2 regions of the Streptomyces sp. NPDC026515 genome follow, and region 2 is predicted to be linked to the other one. Evidence: riboswitches for the same ligand, from Rfam matches in the RefSeq annotation. Region 2 holds a riboswitch; the other holds the start of a gene.
The links. Region 2 has a riboswitch for glycine ahead of gcvT (glycine cleavage system aminomethyltransferase GcvT). Riboswitches for the same ligand answer to the same signal wherever they lie in the genome.
Positions count from the first base shown of each region.

Region 1: linked by a shared signal. The riboswitch ahead of gcvP (aminomethyl-transferring glycine dehydrogenase) and the one ahead of gcvT (glycine cleavage system aminomethyltransferase GcvT) in region 2 are both predicted to bind glycine.

Region 1 is NZ_JBVHQD010000035.1:48,284-54,720, forward strand. It holds gene ACZ4O3_RS41705 (ABC transporter ATP-binding protein) at 1-429, shown strand, start outside; gene gcvP (aminomethyl-transferring glycine dehydrogenase) at 506-3,391, opposite strand; glycine riboswitch at 3,566-3,660, opposite strand; gene ACZ4O3_RS41715 (PRC-barrel domain-containing protein) at 3,775-4,158, shown strand; gene ACZ4O3_RS41720 (DNA polymerase IV) at 4,219-5,613, opposite strand; gene ACZ4O3_RS41725 (MerR family transcriptional regulator) at 5,721-6,404, opposite strand.
Region 2 is NZ_JBVHQD010000011.1:262,818-269,254, forward strand. It holds gene ACZ4O3_RS24630 (enhanced serine sensitivity protein SseB) at 1-712, opposite strand, end outside; gene ACZ4O3_RS24635 (AAA family ATPase) at 816-1,496, opposite strand; glycine riboswitch at 1,659-1,756, shown strand; glycine riboswitch at 1,757-1,866, shown strand; gene gcvT (glycine cleavage system aminomethyltransferase GcvT) at 1,914-3,041, shown strand; gene gcvH (glycine cleavage system protein GcvH) at 3,172-3,549, shown strand; gene glyA (serine hydroxymethyltransferase) at 3,588-4,850, shown strand; gene ACZ4O3_RS24655 (L-serine ammonia-lyase) at 4,907-6,274, shown strand.

The DNA of each region.
Region 1 (6,437 bases), on a different contig from region 2:
ATCGTCCAGCAGGGCACCCCGGCGGACATCGCCCGCCACCCGCGCACCGATTACATCGCGCACCTGGTCGGCCTCAACCTCTACCGCGGCCGGGCCGAGGCCGCGGCCGCGGGCCATCTGGTCAGGCTGGAGACCGGCTCCGCCATCGCCACCACGGAGCACCTCACCGGCGACGTGTTCGTCGCGTTCCCGCCGAGCGCGGTCACCCTGTTCCGGGACCGCCCCACGGGGGCCAGCGCCCGCAACGTCTGGCGCTGCGAGGTCGCGGGCCTGGAGATCCACGGGGACCGGATCCGAGCCGACCTGACCGGCGGCCTCGCCCTCGTCGCCGACCTCACCGCGGTCGCCGCCGCCGAACTGGACCTGCACCCGGGCACCCCGGTGTGGGCGACGGTGAAGGCGACACAGACCCACGCGTACCCGGCGTAGCGCCCCATGCGAGAGGCCCCGCCGGAGCGGGGCCTCTGTCACATCCGTACTACCGCACCACCGCGGACACCGCGGATCAGTCCTCGTACGCGTCCAGCGGCGGGCAGGAGCACACCAGGTTGCGGTCGCCGAACGCCTGGTCGATCCGGCGTACCGGCGGCCAGTACTTGTCGGCGGCGGACACCCCGGCCGGGAAGACGGCCTCGGCCCGCGTGTAGGCGTGCTCCCACTCCCCGCCGAGGGCGGCGGCCGTGTGCGGGGCGCCCCGCAGCGGGTTGTCCTCGGCGGGCCACTCCCCCGCCCCGACCTTGTCGATCTCCGCCCGAATCGCGATCATCGCGGCGCAGAACCGGTCCAGCTCGCCCAGGTCCTCGGACTCGGTCGGCTCGATCATCAGCGTGCCGGCCACCGGGAAGGACATCGTCGGCGCGTGGAACCCGTAGTCGATGAGCCGCTTGGCGACGTCGTCGACGCTCACCCCGGTCGCCTTGGTCAGCGGCCGCAGGTCGATGATGCACTCGTGCGCCACCAGCCCGCCGGGGCCGGTGTAGAGCACGGGGAAGTGCGGCTCCAGCCGCTTGGCGACATAGTTGGCGCTGAGTACGGCCACCTGGGTGGCGCGCTTGAGCCCCTCGCCGCCCATCAGCCGGACGTACGCCCACGAGATCGGCAGGATTCCGGCGGAGCCCCACGGCGCGGCCGAGATCGGCCCGACACCGGTCGCCGGGCCCGCGGCCGGCTGGAGCGGGTGGTTCGGCAGGTACGGCGCCAGGTGGGCCCGTACGGCCACCGGGCCGACGCCGGGGCCGCCGCCGCCGTGCGGGATGCAGAAGGTCTTGTGCAGGTTGAGGTGCGAGACGTCGCCGCCGAAGTGGCCGGGCTTGGCGACCCCGACCAGGGCGTTGAGGTTGGCACCGTCGACGTACACCTGGCCGCCGGCCTCGTGCACCTGACCGCAGATGTCCGCGACGTGCTCCTCGAACACGCCGTGCGTGGACGGGTACGTGATCATCAGCACGGCGAGCTGGTCACGGTGGAGCTCGATCTTCGCCCGCAGGTCCTCGACGTCGACCTCGCCGTCCTCGGCGGTCTTCACGACGACGACCTTCATGCCGGCCATGACGGCGCTGGCGGCGTTGGTGCCGTGCGCCGAGGAGGGGATCAGGCACACGGTGCGCTGCTCGTCGCCGTTGGCGCGGTGGTAGGCCCGTACGGCGAGCAGTCCGGCCAGCTCGCCCTGCGACCCGGCGTTGGGCTGCAGCGACACCTTGTCGTAGCCGGTGACCTCGGCGAGCCGCTCCTCCAGCTCACGGATGAGCGTCAGATAGCCCTGTGCCTGCTCGGCGGGCGCGAAGGGGTGCAGCTGGCCGAACTCGGGCCAGGTGACCGGCTCCATCTCGGTGGTCGCGTTGAGCTTCATGGTGCAGGAGCCCAGCGGGATCATGCCCCGGTCCAGCGCGTAGTCCCGGTCGGCGAGGCGGCGCAGATAGCGCAGCATCGCGGTCTCGGAGCGGTGCTCGTGGAAGACGGGGTGGCCCAGGTAGCCGTCCTCGCGCAGCAGCGCCTCGGGCAGCGTGTCCGCGGCGGCCTCGTCCAGCGCCTCGACGTCGCCCCCGACCCCGAAAGCCGCCCACACGGCACCCAGCTGGGCCCGCGTGGTGGTCTCGTCGCAGGCCATGGAGACGTGGTCGGCGTCCACCAGCCGCAGGTTCACGCCGCCCAGGCAGGCGGCCGCGACGACCTCGGCGGCCTTGCCGGGCACGCGTGCGGTGAGGGTGTCGAAGTAGGCACTGTACACGATCTCGACCCCGCCGGCCCTGAGGCCCGCGGCGAGGATCGTGGCATAGCGGTGGGTCCGCTGCGCGATGGCCCGCAGCCCCTCGGGCCCGTGGTAGACGGCGTACATGCCGGCCATCACGGCGAGCAGTACCTGTGCGGTGCAGATGTTGCTGGTGGCCTTCTCACGGCGGATGTGCTGTTCACGCGTCTGCAGCGCGAGCCGGTAGGCCCGGTGCCCGTCGGCGTCCACGGAGACGCCCACGAGCCGGCCGGGCAGGCTGCGCGCGAACTTCTCGCGTACCGCCATGTAGCCGGCGTGCGGCCCGCCGAAGCCCATCGGCACACCGAAGCGCTGGGTCGTTCCGACGGCGATGTCGGCGCCCAGCTCGCCCGGCGAGGTCAGCAGGGTCAGCGCGAGCAGGTCGGCGGCGACGGTGACCAGCGCGCCCAGCCCGTGCGCCTGCTCGATGAGCGGCCTGATGTCGCGTACGGCACCGGAGGCGCCGGGGTACTGGACGAGCACGCCGTTGATCTCGCGTGCGGCGAGGTCGGCCGGGATTCCGTCGCTGAGGTCGGCGACGACGATCTCGACCCCGGCCGGTTCGGCCCGGGTCTCGATCACGGCGATGGTCTGCGGCAGGGCGTCCGCGTCGATGACGAAGACACCCTTCTTGTTCTTGCCCATGCGCAGCGACAGGGCCACGGCCTCGGCGGCGGCGGTGCCCTCGTCGAGCAGCGAGGCACCGGAGGTGGGCAGTCCGGTGAGGTCGGCGACCACGGTCTGGAAGTTCAGCAGCGCCTCCAGCCGGCCCTGGGAGATCTCCGGCTGGTACGGCGTGTAGGCCGTGTACCAGGCCGGGTTCTCCATCACGTTGCGCAGGATGACGGGCGGCGTGAAGGTGCCGTAGTAGCCCAGTCCGATCATGGAGTCGAGCACCTGGTTGCGGTCGGCCAGCGACCGCAGCTCGGCCAGCACCTCGGCCTCGGTGCGCGCGCCCGGCAGTTCCAGGGTGTCGGCGTTCTTGATGACGTCCGGCACGGCGGCGGCGGTCAGCTCGTCGAGTGAGCCGTAACCGACCTGGGCGAGCATCTTGGCCCGGGCCTCGTGATCGGGTCCGATATGGCGCTGCTCGAAGGGGATTCCCTGCTCGAGCTCGGAAAGCGGAACGCGCTGGGCGGTCATTGCGGAGGCCTCCTGGTCTGACGCGACCTTCGAGGGGTACCCCGGCACGGGCACCCCGACGGCCTCCCCCTCTGTCATCTCAACCTGAGAGCTTCGCCGGACGCCCAGGGGATCCGGCTTTCACCGTCGGTGAGAGCGGACGCCGTCGACGCCCGCCCTGCTTTCCAGAGTGACCTCGTCCGTGCGGTACGTGAGCCTGAGAGATTCCGGGGAGGATTTGCTCCTTCGGCGCCTCCGGTCTGTCCGGAGGACTCTCCCGCGCGGGGTCAGCAGCCGCTTGCCAGCCTACCAGCGAGGGCAACGCACGGGTCTTCGAGTGGCCGCCTCCTTCAATGTGCTCTTTTGTAGTGCTTACGGATGAGTTGCGACCTAGTGGAGGGCCCGTGCAGACCGACATCGATCCGCGCAACCTGATCGGCCGCAAGGCGTTCGACCGCAACGGCACGAAGATCGGCACGATCGACGAGGTCTACCTCGACGACGCGACCGGGGTGCCGGAGTGGGCGGCCATACGCACCGGCCTGTTCTCGCGGGACGCCTTCGTGCCCCTGGAGCCGAGCGAACTGGTCGAGGGCACCCTCAAGGTCCCCTTCGACCGCGCCCTGATCAAGGACGCCCCGGACTTCGGCGTGGGCCGCCACCTCTCCCCCGAGCAGGAGCTCCAGCTCTACCACCACTACGGCCTGGACACGACGGCCGCCCCGCCCCCCGACGAGCCGGACCACCACTTCGGCAAGCTGGCGGGCACGGAGGACCCGGGCACCTGACCGGGCGGCGGCGGGGCGCCGCTCGCAACGCCCCCGCAAAGGGCGCGGGGAACTGCGCGATCAGCCCCCCACCCGCCCGCACACACCGTCTGCCGCCACCCCGTCACCCGGTCGCCCCGACACCAGCGGCAACGGCTCCGCCGGTTCCAGCTCCGGGTCGTCGACACGAAACGTCCGCACCCGCCCCGGCTCCACCGCCCCCGGCGTCTCGAACCGCACCGTCACCCTCCCCAGCCCGCTCCCCTGCACCCATCCGTGCCCGTACTCGGCATGCCGCACGTCGTGCCCCGCCGGCCACCGCCGCTCGGCGGCCGGCTGCTGCTCGGCGACCGGCTCCGCCGCGTCCTCCTCCGCCGTCGCGGACTCCCCCGCCCCCTCCCCCGCCGCCGCCTGAGCGAACAGATCCTCCTGGGTGTAGTCGGCGAGCCCCGTCACCCCGACGCCCAGCAGCCGCACACCCCCCGTCGTGTCCACCGAGTCCAGCAGCCGCGCGGCCGCCTCCCGCACCACCGCCGGGTCGTCGGTCGGCCCCCGGAGCGTCTCCGACCGGGTGAGCGTCGAGAAGTCGTACCTGCGTACCTTCAGCACGATGGTCCGCCCCGACAGCCCGGCCCCGCGCAGTCTGCGCACGCACCGGTCGGCCAGCCGCCGTACCTCCATCCCCACCCGCATCCGGTCGTGGATGTCCACGTCGTAGGTGTCCTCGACGGACACCGACTTGGCCTCCCGCTCGGCGACCACGGGCCGTTCGTCCTGCGCCAGCGCCATCGCGTGCAACGCGTGCCCGTGGGCCTTGCCGAGCAGCCGAACCAGTTCGTCCTCGCCCGCCTCGGCGATCTCGTCGACCGTGGTGATCCCGGCCCGCCGCAGATGGTCCCCGGTCGCCGGCCCCACGCCCGGCAGGGTCCGCACCGACATCGGCCCGAGCATCGCCCGCTCGGTGCCCGGTGCGATCAGCACCAGCCCGTCCGGTTTGGCCTGCTCGGAGGCGATCTTCGCGAGCATCTTCGAGGCGGCGAGCCCGACCGACCCGGAGACCCCCGTGGCGCTCCGGATGTCCGCGCGCAGCTTCTCCCCCACCAGGCGCGCCGACCCCGCGTCCCAGCCCACCTCACCCGCCTCCAGGTCCACGAACGCCTCGTCCAGGCTCAGCGGCTCCACCAGCGGCGACAGCTCGTGCAGCAGCGCCATCACCTGCTCGCTGATCGACCGGTACAGCCCGAAGCGCGGCACGAGGTAGGCGGCGTTCGGCGCCAGCCTGCGTGCCTGCGCCATCGGCATCGCGGAGTGCACCCCGAACACCCGGGCCTCGTAGGAGGCGGTGGCCACCACGCCACGCGGTCCGAGGCCGCCCACGACCACGGCCTTCCCCCGCAGGCTCGGCTTGGATGCCTGCTCCACCGAGGCGTAGAAGGCATCCATGTCGAGATGCAGGATCGTGGGCGCGTTTCTCACATCTCCGATGCTGCACCACACCACTGACAACACCCCGGCACGGAACCGCGCCGGGGTGTCACAGAGGGCTCAGGAGGCCATGGGGGGAGCCTCAGCGCCTTGGCGCCTCAGACCGCCTTGTTGCGGCGCCGGGCCAGCTCGTCGGCGGGGTTGTGCCCGACGAGGGTCTCACCGGTGTCGACGCGCTCGCCGTGCAGCTGGGAGAGCGCGCTCTCCACGTCCCGCCAGACCACGCCGACCGCGATCCCGAAGACGCCCTGCCCGCCCTGGAGCAGCGCGTGGACCTCGTCGGGCGAGGTGCACTCGTAGACCGTGGCGCCGTCGCTCATGAGGGTCATCCGCTCCAGGTCGCGGAAACCGCGTTCCCTCAGGTGCCGGACGGTGGTGCGGATGTTCTGGAGGGACACTCCGGTGTCCAGGAACCGCTTGACGATCTTCAGGACGACGACGTCACGGAAGCTGTAGAGGCGCTGGGTGCCCGATCCGTAGGCGGGCCGCACGCTGGGCTCGACCAGGCCGGTGCGTGCCCAGTAGTCGAGCTGCCGGTAGGTGATGCCGGCCGCCGCGCAGGCGGTGGGCCCCCGATAGCCGATCTCCTCGGTCGTCATGGACGCCACCCCTTCGCCGCTCGGCACCGCCGCCGGCCGCTGCGCGGCGTGACCGCCACCGCTGCCGTGCTGGGGGTCCCCCCAACTCGGACGGAGTCGAGAGCCCGGGGGCGGGTACGGACCGCTCTCCCCGAGACCGCGTCCCGGGGCACCCCCAGCCATACCGTCGCCGCTGCTTCTCACGCCGACCTCCGTCCTTGACCTGCCTTCTCGACG
Region 2 (6,437 bases):
CCAGGTTCACCGGCCACTGCACCGGGACCCGGCCCAGCGCCTTGCCCAGCGCCTCCAGCGGCACCGCCCTGATGTCCCCCTCCCACTGCGAGAGTTCGACGCCCACGAACATCACGGGGTCGGCCGTCTCGACCGCGGCCAGGCAGCGGCGGGCCGTGGCGACCACGCCGGTCCCCGCGAACTCGGCGGAGGCCGCGGCCAGGAAGTCCATCGGGTCGTCCTGCCAGTCCGGTTCGAAGAGCCGGACCCGGCCGCCCGAGGCGGGGCCGTCCAGTTCGCTGCGGCCGCAGCGGCACAGCTCGGCGACCGCCTCCGGCGGCAGCGGGACTCCCACCACGCCCCCCGGGTTCACGGCGATGCCGACCTGCGGGGGCAGACCGCGGGCGAACTCGACGGCCGGGGCGATCGTGTACGACAGGTGGGCGCCGACCACCTGGCGGAACTGCTCCTCGGAGCTGAAGACCGGGACGTACACCCGGCCTTCGATCTCGGTGGTGGGCAGGTCCAGCGGGCCGCTGTGCGGACCGCCGCCCTCCGGCAGCGGGATCCACAGGAAGCTGCGGCCGAGTACCTCGATGAGCCGGCCCGCGGCCGAGGGGACGCCGAGGGAGGCCGACAGGACCTCCTCCAGTTCGTTGCCGGGCCAACCGCCGTGCGGGTGGGGGTGCGCCTGTGCCGGGAAGTCCGCGGGAATGTCCGCCGGGAAGTCCATCTGCCTACCGCCTGCTGGAAACCGCTGCTGCTGAGTCTGAAAAGGCTAGCGGGTGGCTGTGACAATGCCTCACCCCGTGAGCCGATCCGCCGACCGGGGGGCCTCACCCGGTGGGCTGCTCCGCCCTCCGGAAGGCGATCCGGCACAGTACGTCCGCCGCGTCCCGGTCGAGCAGGACCGCCGAGCCGACCCCCTGGGGCAGCCCGCCCTTCTCCACCGCGCGCACCAGGCGGGACGCGGCGTGGCGGTGGCGCAGGAAGGCGTACCGGGAGACGCCCCGGCCGCGCTCGCGCTGGCCGTCCAGCGCCGTGCCGGGCGTGACGTCCAGGAGCAGCAGGTGCAGGGTGCCGCCGCGGCGGCGGGCCGCGCGGGCCAGCCAGTCGCGCACCCAGGCCTGGGTCCCGCAGTCGTGCACCACGACGCCCTCGCCGGTGCGCAGCGCGCGGCGCAGTCCGGCGTAGTGGGCGAGGCGGACCAGCGGGCGGTAGAGGGCGTACGGCAGGAAGCGGGCCAGCCGGGCGTCCCAGCGGTCCCGGGTGTCCTGGGAGTCGATCCGGATGCCCTGGACGGTGCGGTGCATCAGGGTGGACTTGCCGCTGCCGGGCAGTCCGGTGACCACGACCAGGTCACGAGGGCCGAAGAGCAGACCGGGCGGGCTGCCGCCCGCACGGTCGCGCAGATCACGGACGACCGGTGCCGGCTCCGCGCACCGCTCGAGCGCGGGGGCCGCCGGCTGCCCGGACAGGGCCATGCCCGTCGTCGCGTATGCCGTGGTCCTTGTCACCGTGACCGTCCTCCCTGGGGGTTCAGGAAAGGTTCTCCCCACATACTGTAAAGAGAAGGTAATCCCCGGTGTCTCGCGGTTCGGTCCGCTTCCGGCCACAGGCCTGTCACAAAGCTCCGCCCGGCATGCAATGATGTGCCCGCCAACTGCATACCGGCCGTTTGAATCCGCGCGGGAGAGTCCCCGGCAGTCTTCGCCGGGGCGCCGAAGGAGCAAGTCCCTCCCTTGAATCTCTCAGGCCCCGTTACCGCGCGGGCGAGGCACATCTGAAAAGCGGGCCGCCGTCTCGGCGGTCCCACCCAAGGTGCAAGTCGTGACCACTGTGGTGGTCGAGGCGAACCTCTCAGGTTCCGATGACAGATGGGGAGGACAGACCTCGCCTGTCATGCCCTGGGATCTTTGGGAGACGACCGACCGATGAGCAGTTCCGATTCCGCTGGACTCCGCCGTACCGCGCTCGATGCCCTGCATCGCTCGCTCGGCGCCACCATGACCGACTTCGCCGGCTGGGACATGCCCCTGCGCTACGGATCCGAACGCGACGAGCATGTCGCCGTGCGGACCAGGGCCGGGCTCTTCGACCTCTCCCACATGGGCGAGATCGCCGTGACCGGCCCCCAGGCGGCCGCCCTGCTGAACCACGCCCTGGTCGGCAACATCGCCTCCGTCGGCGTCGGGCGCGCCCGCTACACCATGATCTGCCGGGCCGACGGCGGCATCCTCGACGACCTGATCGTCTACCGGCTGGCCGAGACCGAGTACCTGGTCGTGGCCAACGCCTCCAACGCCCAGGTGGTCCTCGACGCGCTGACCGAGCGTGCCGACGGGTTCGACGCCGAGGTGCGCGACGACCGGGACGCGTACGCCCTGATCGCCGTCCAGGGACCGGAGTCGCCCGGGATCCTGAAGTCGCTGACCGACGCCGACCTGGACGGCCTGAAGTACTACGCCGGGCTGCCCGGCACGGTCGCCGGGGTCCCGGCGCTGATCGCCCGCACCGGCTACACCGGCGAGGACGGCTTCGAGCTGTTCGTGAAGCCGGAGCACGCGGTGCAGGTGTGGCAGGCGCTCACCGACGCGGGTGAGGGCGTCGGCCTGGTGCCCTGCGGGCTGTCCTGCCGGGACACCCTGCGCCTGGAGGCGGGCATGCCGCTCTACGGGCATGAGCTGACCACCTCGCTGACCCCCTTCGACGCCGGGCTCGGCCGGGTGGTGAAGTTCGAGAAGGACGGCGACTTCGTGGGGCGCGAGGCGCTCCAGGAGGCCGCCGACCGGGCCGCGGCCGAGCCGCCGCGGGTGCTGGTCGGCCTGGTCGCCGAGGGCCGTCGGGTGCCGCGCGCCGGGTTCTCGGTGGTCGCGGGCGGCGAGGTGATCGGCGAGGTCACCTCCGGCGCCCCCTCCCCCACCCTGGGCAGGCCGATCGCCATGGCGTACGTCGACGCGGCGCACTCGGCGCCGGGCACCACGGGTGTCGGTGTGGACATCCGGGGCAGCCACGAACCGTACGAGGTCGTGGCCCTGCCCTTCTACAAGCGCCAGAAGTAGACCCCGAGGCAGACCCAGAGGAGACACTGGGCGCGGCGGCGCGTGACCCTGCGCACATTTCCGCTGCTCACGTGTCTTTCCAGCAGTCCTCTTTCACCAGCACTCCCCCGCGTACAGGAGAATTCAGGCCATGAGCAACCCCCAGCAGCTGCGTTACAGCAAGGAGCACGAGTGGCTGTCGGCCGCCGCGGACAGCGTGGCGACGGTCGGCATCACGGAGCACGCGGCCAACGCGCTCGGTGACGTCGTCTTCGTCCAGCTCCCGGCCGTCGGCGACACCGTGACCGCGGGCGAGTCCTGCGGCGAGCTGGAGTCGACCAAGTCGGTCTCCGACCTCTACTCGCCGGTCACCGGTGAGATCACCGAGATCAACGAGGACGTCGTGGACGATCCGTCCCTGGTGAACTCGGCCCCCTTCGAGGGCGGCTGGCTGTTCAAGGTGCGCATCGCGGACGAGCCGGCCGATCTGCTCTCCGCCGACGAGTACACCGCCTTCACCGCCGGCTGAGGACCGCACAGACACCGGCTGAGGAGTCGTAGAAAAAGATGTCCGTTCTGAACACGCCCCTGCACGAGCTCGACCCGGAGGTCGCGGCCGCGGTCGACGCCGAGCTGGTGCGCCAGCAGTCCACCCTGGAGATGATCGCCTCGGAGAACTTCGCTCCGGTCGCGGTCATGGAGGCGCAGGGCTCGGTACTGACCAACAAGTACGCCGAGGGCTACCCGGGCCGCCGCTACTACGGCGGCTGCGAGCACGTCGACGTCACCGAGCAGATCGCCATCGACCGGGTGAAGGAGCTGTTCGGCGCCGAGTACGCCAACGTGCAGCCGCACTCCGGTGCCTCCGCCAACCAGGCGGCCCTGTTCGCGCTGGCGCAGCCCGGCGACACCATCCTGGGTCTGGACCTCGCCCACGGCGGCCACCTGACCCACGGCATGCGCCTGAACTTCTCCGGCAAGCAGTTCGGCGTGGTGGCCTACCACGTGGACGACGCCGGTCTCGTGGACATGTCCGAGGTGGAGCGGCTCGCCAAGGAGCACCGGCCGAAGGTGATCATCGCCGGCTGGTCGGCGTACCCGCGCCAGCTGGACTTCGCCGAGTTCCGGCGGATCGCCGACGAGGTCGAGGCGTACCTGTGGGTCGACATGGCCCACTTCGCCGGCCTGGTCGCCGCCGGTCTGCACGAGAACCCGGTGCCCTACGCCGACGTGGTCACCTCCACCACCCACAAGACGCTGGGCGGTCCCCGCGGCGGCATCATCCTGGCCCGTCAGGCCTTCGCGAAGAAGCTGAACTCGTCCGTCTTCCCCGGCTTCCAGGGCGGTCCCCTGGAGCACGTGATCGCGGCGAAGGCCGTCTCCTTCAAGGTCGCCGCCTCGGAGGACTTCAAGGAGCGCCAGCGTCGTACGGTGGAGGGTGCGCGCATCCTCGCCGAGCGGCTCACCGCGCCCGACGCCCGCGAGGCCGGCGTGAGCGTGCTGTCCGGCGGCACGGACGTGCACCTGATCCTCGTCGACCTGCGCGAGTCGGAGCTGGACGGGCAGCAGGCCGAGGACCGTCTCCACGAGGTCGGCATCACGGTCAACCGCAACGCCGTCCCGAACGACCCGCGCCCGCCGATGGTCACCTCGGGGCTGCGGATCGGCACCCCGGCGCTGGCCACCCGCGGCTTCACGGCCGAGGACTTCACCGAGGTCGCGGACGTGATCGCCGAGACGCTGAAGCCGTCCTACGACGCGGCGGCCCTGAGGGCCCGGGTCGAGGCCCTGACCGCGAAGCACCCGCTTTACCCCGGTCTGAACAAGTAGTTCCCTGGTGGGGGCACCCGATGGTGTGTGCCCCCGCCCTTTTCCAAGGAGTTCCCGTGGCCATCTCGGTCTTCGACCTGTTCTCGATCGGTATCGGCCCGTCGAGCTCTCACACCGTCGGTCCCATGCGCGCGGCCCGCATGTTCGCCCGCCGCCTGCGCAACGAGGGGCTGCTGGACTCCGTCACCTCGATACGCTCCGAGCTGTACGGGTCGCTCGGCGCGACCGGCCACGGCCACGGCACCCCGAAGGCGGTGCTGCTCGGCCTGGAGGGCGCCTCGCCGCGCACGGTCGACGTGGAGGGCGCGGACGACCGGATCGAGACGATCAAGGCCACGAAGCGCCTGTCGCTGCTGGGCGAGCACGAGATCGCGTTCTCCTTCGACGCCGACCTGAAACTGCACCGCCGCAAGACGCTGCCCTACCACGCGAACGGCATGACCCTGTGGGCGTACGACGCCTTTGGGACGGAACTCCTCTCCAAGACGTACTACTCGGTCGGCGGCGGGTTCGTCGTCGACGAGGAGGCGGTCGGCGCGGACCGCATCAAGCTGGACGACACGGTCCTGAAGTACCCCTTCCGCACGGGCGACGAGCTGCTGCGCCTGACCAAGGAGACGGGTCTGTCGATCTCCGCCCTGATGCTGGAGAACGAGCGGGCCTGGCGCACCGAGGAGGAGATCCGCGAGGGGCTGCTGGACATCTGGCGGGTGATGCAGGCGTGCGTGGGGCGCGGGATGTCGCGGGAGGGGATCCTGCCGGGCGGTCTGCGGGTCCGTCGCCGTGCCGCCATCACCGCGCGGCAACTGCGCGCCGAGGGCGACCCGTTGGCCCACGCGATGGAGTGGATCACGCTCTACGCGATGGCCGTGAACGAGGAGAACGCGGCGGGCGGCCGGGTGGTCACCGCTCCCACCAACGGCGCGGCGGGCATCATCCCGGCGGTCCTGCACTACTACATCGACTTCGTCCCGGGCGCCGACGAGGACGGAGTGGTCCGCTTCCTCCTCGCGGCCGGCGCGATCGGCATGCTCTTCAAGGAGAACGCGTCCATCTCCGGCGCCGAGGTCGGCTGCCAGGGCGAGGTCGGCTCGGCCTGCTCGATGGCGGCGGGCGCGCTGGCCGAGGTGCTCGGCGGCTCCCCGGAACAGGTCGAGAACGCGGCCGAGATCGGCATGGAGCACAACCTCGGCCTCACCTGCGACCCGGTCGGCGGCCTGGTCCAGATCCCCTGCATCGAACGCAACGGCATGGCCGCGGTCAAGGCGGTCACCGCGGCCCGCATGGCCATGCGCGGCGACGGCTCCCACAAGGTGTCCCTGGACAAGGTCATCAAGACCATGAAGGACACCGGCGCCGACATGAGCGTCAAGTACAAGGAGACGGCGCGGGGCGGGCTGGCGGTGAACATCATCGAGTGCTAGGGAAACGGGCCCTGCCCAGCGCGTTCGTGTCTTTCGGCGCTGCCGGGGCCTTCCCTGCTTACGCGGGGGAACGTCCCCGGACAGTTCCTGGGACAGACCTGAAAGTCCCCAGGATGTCCCCGCCACACGCCCTTCGTACCCGGCCGCCAGGGCGCCACTTGGT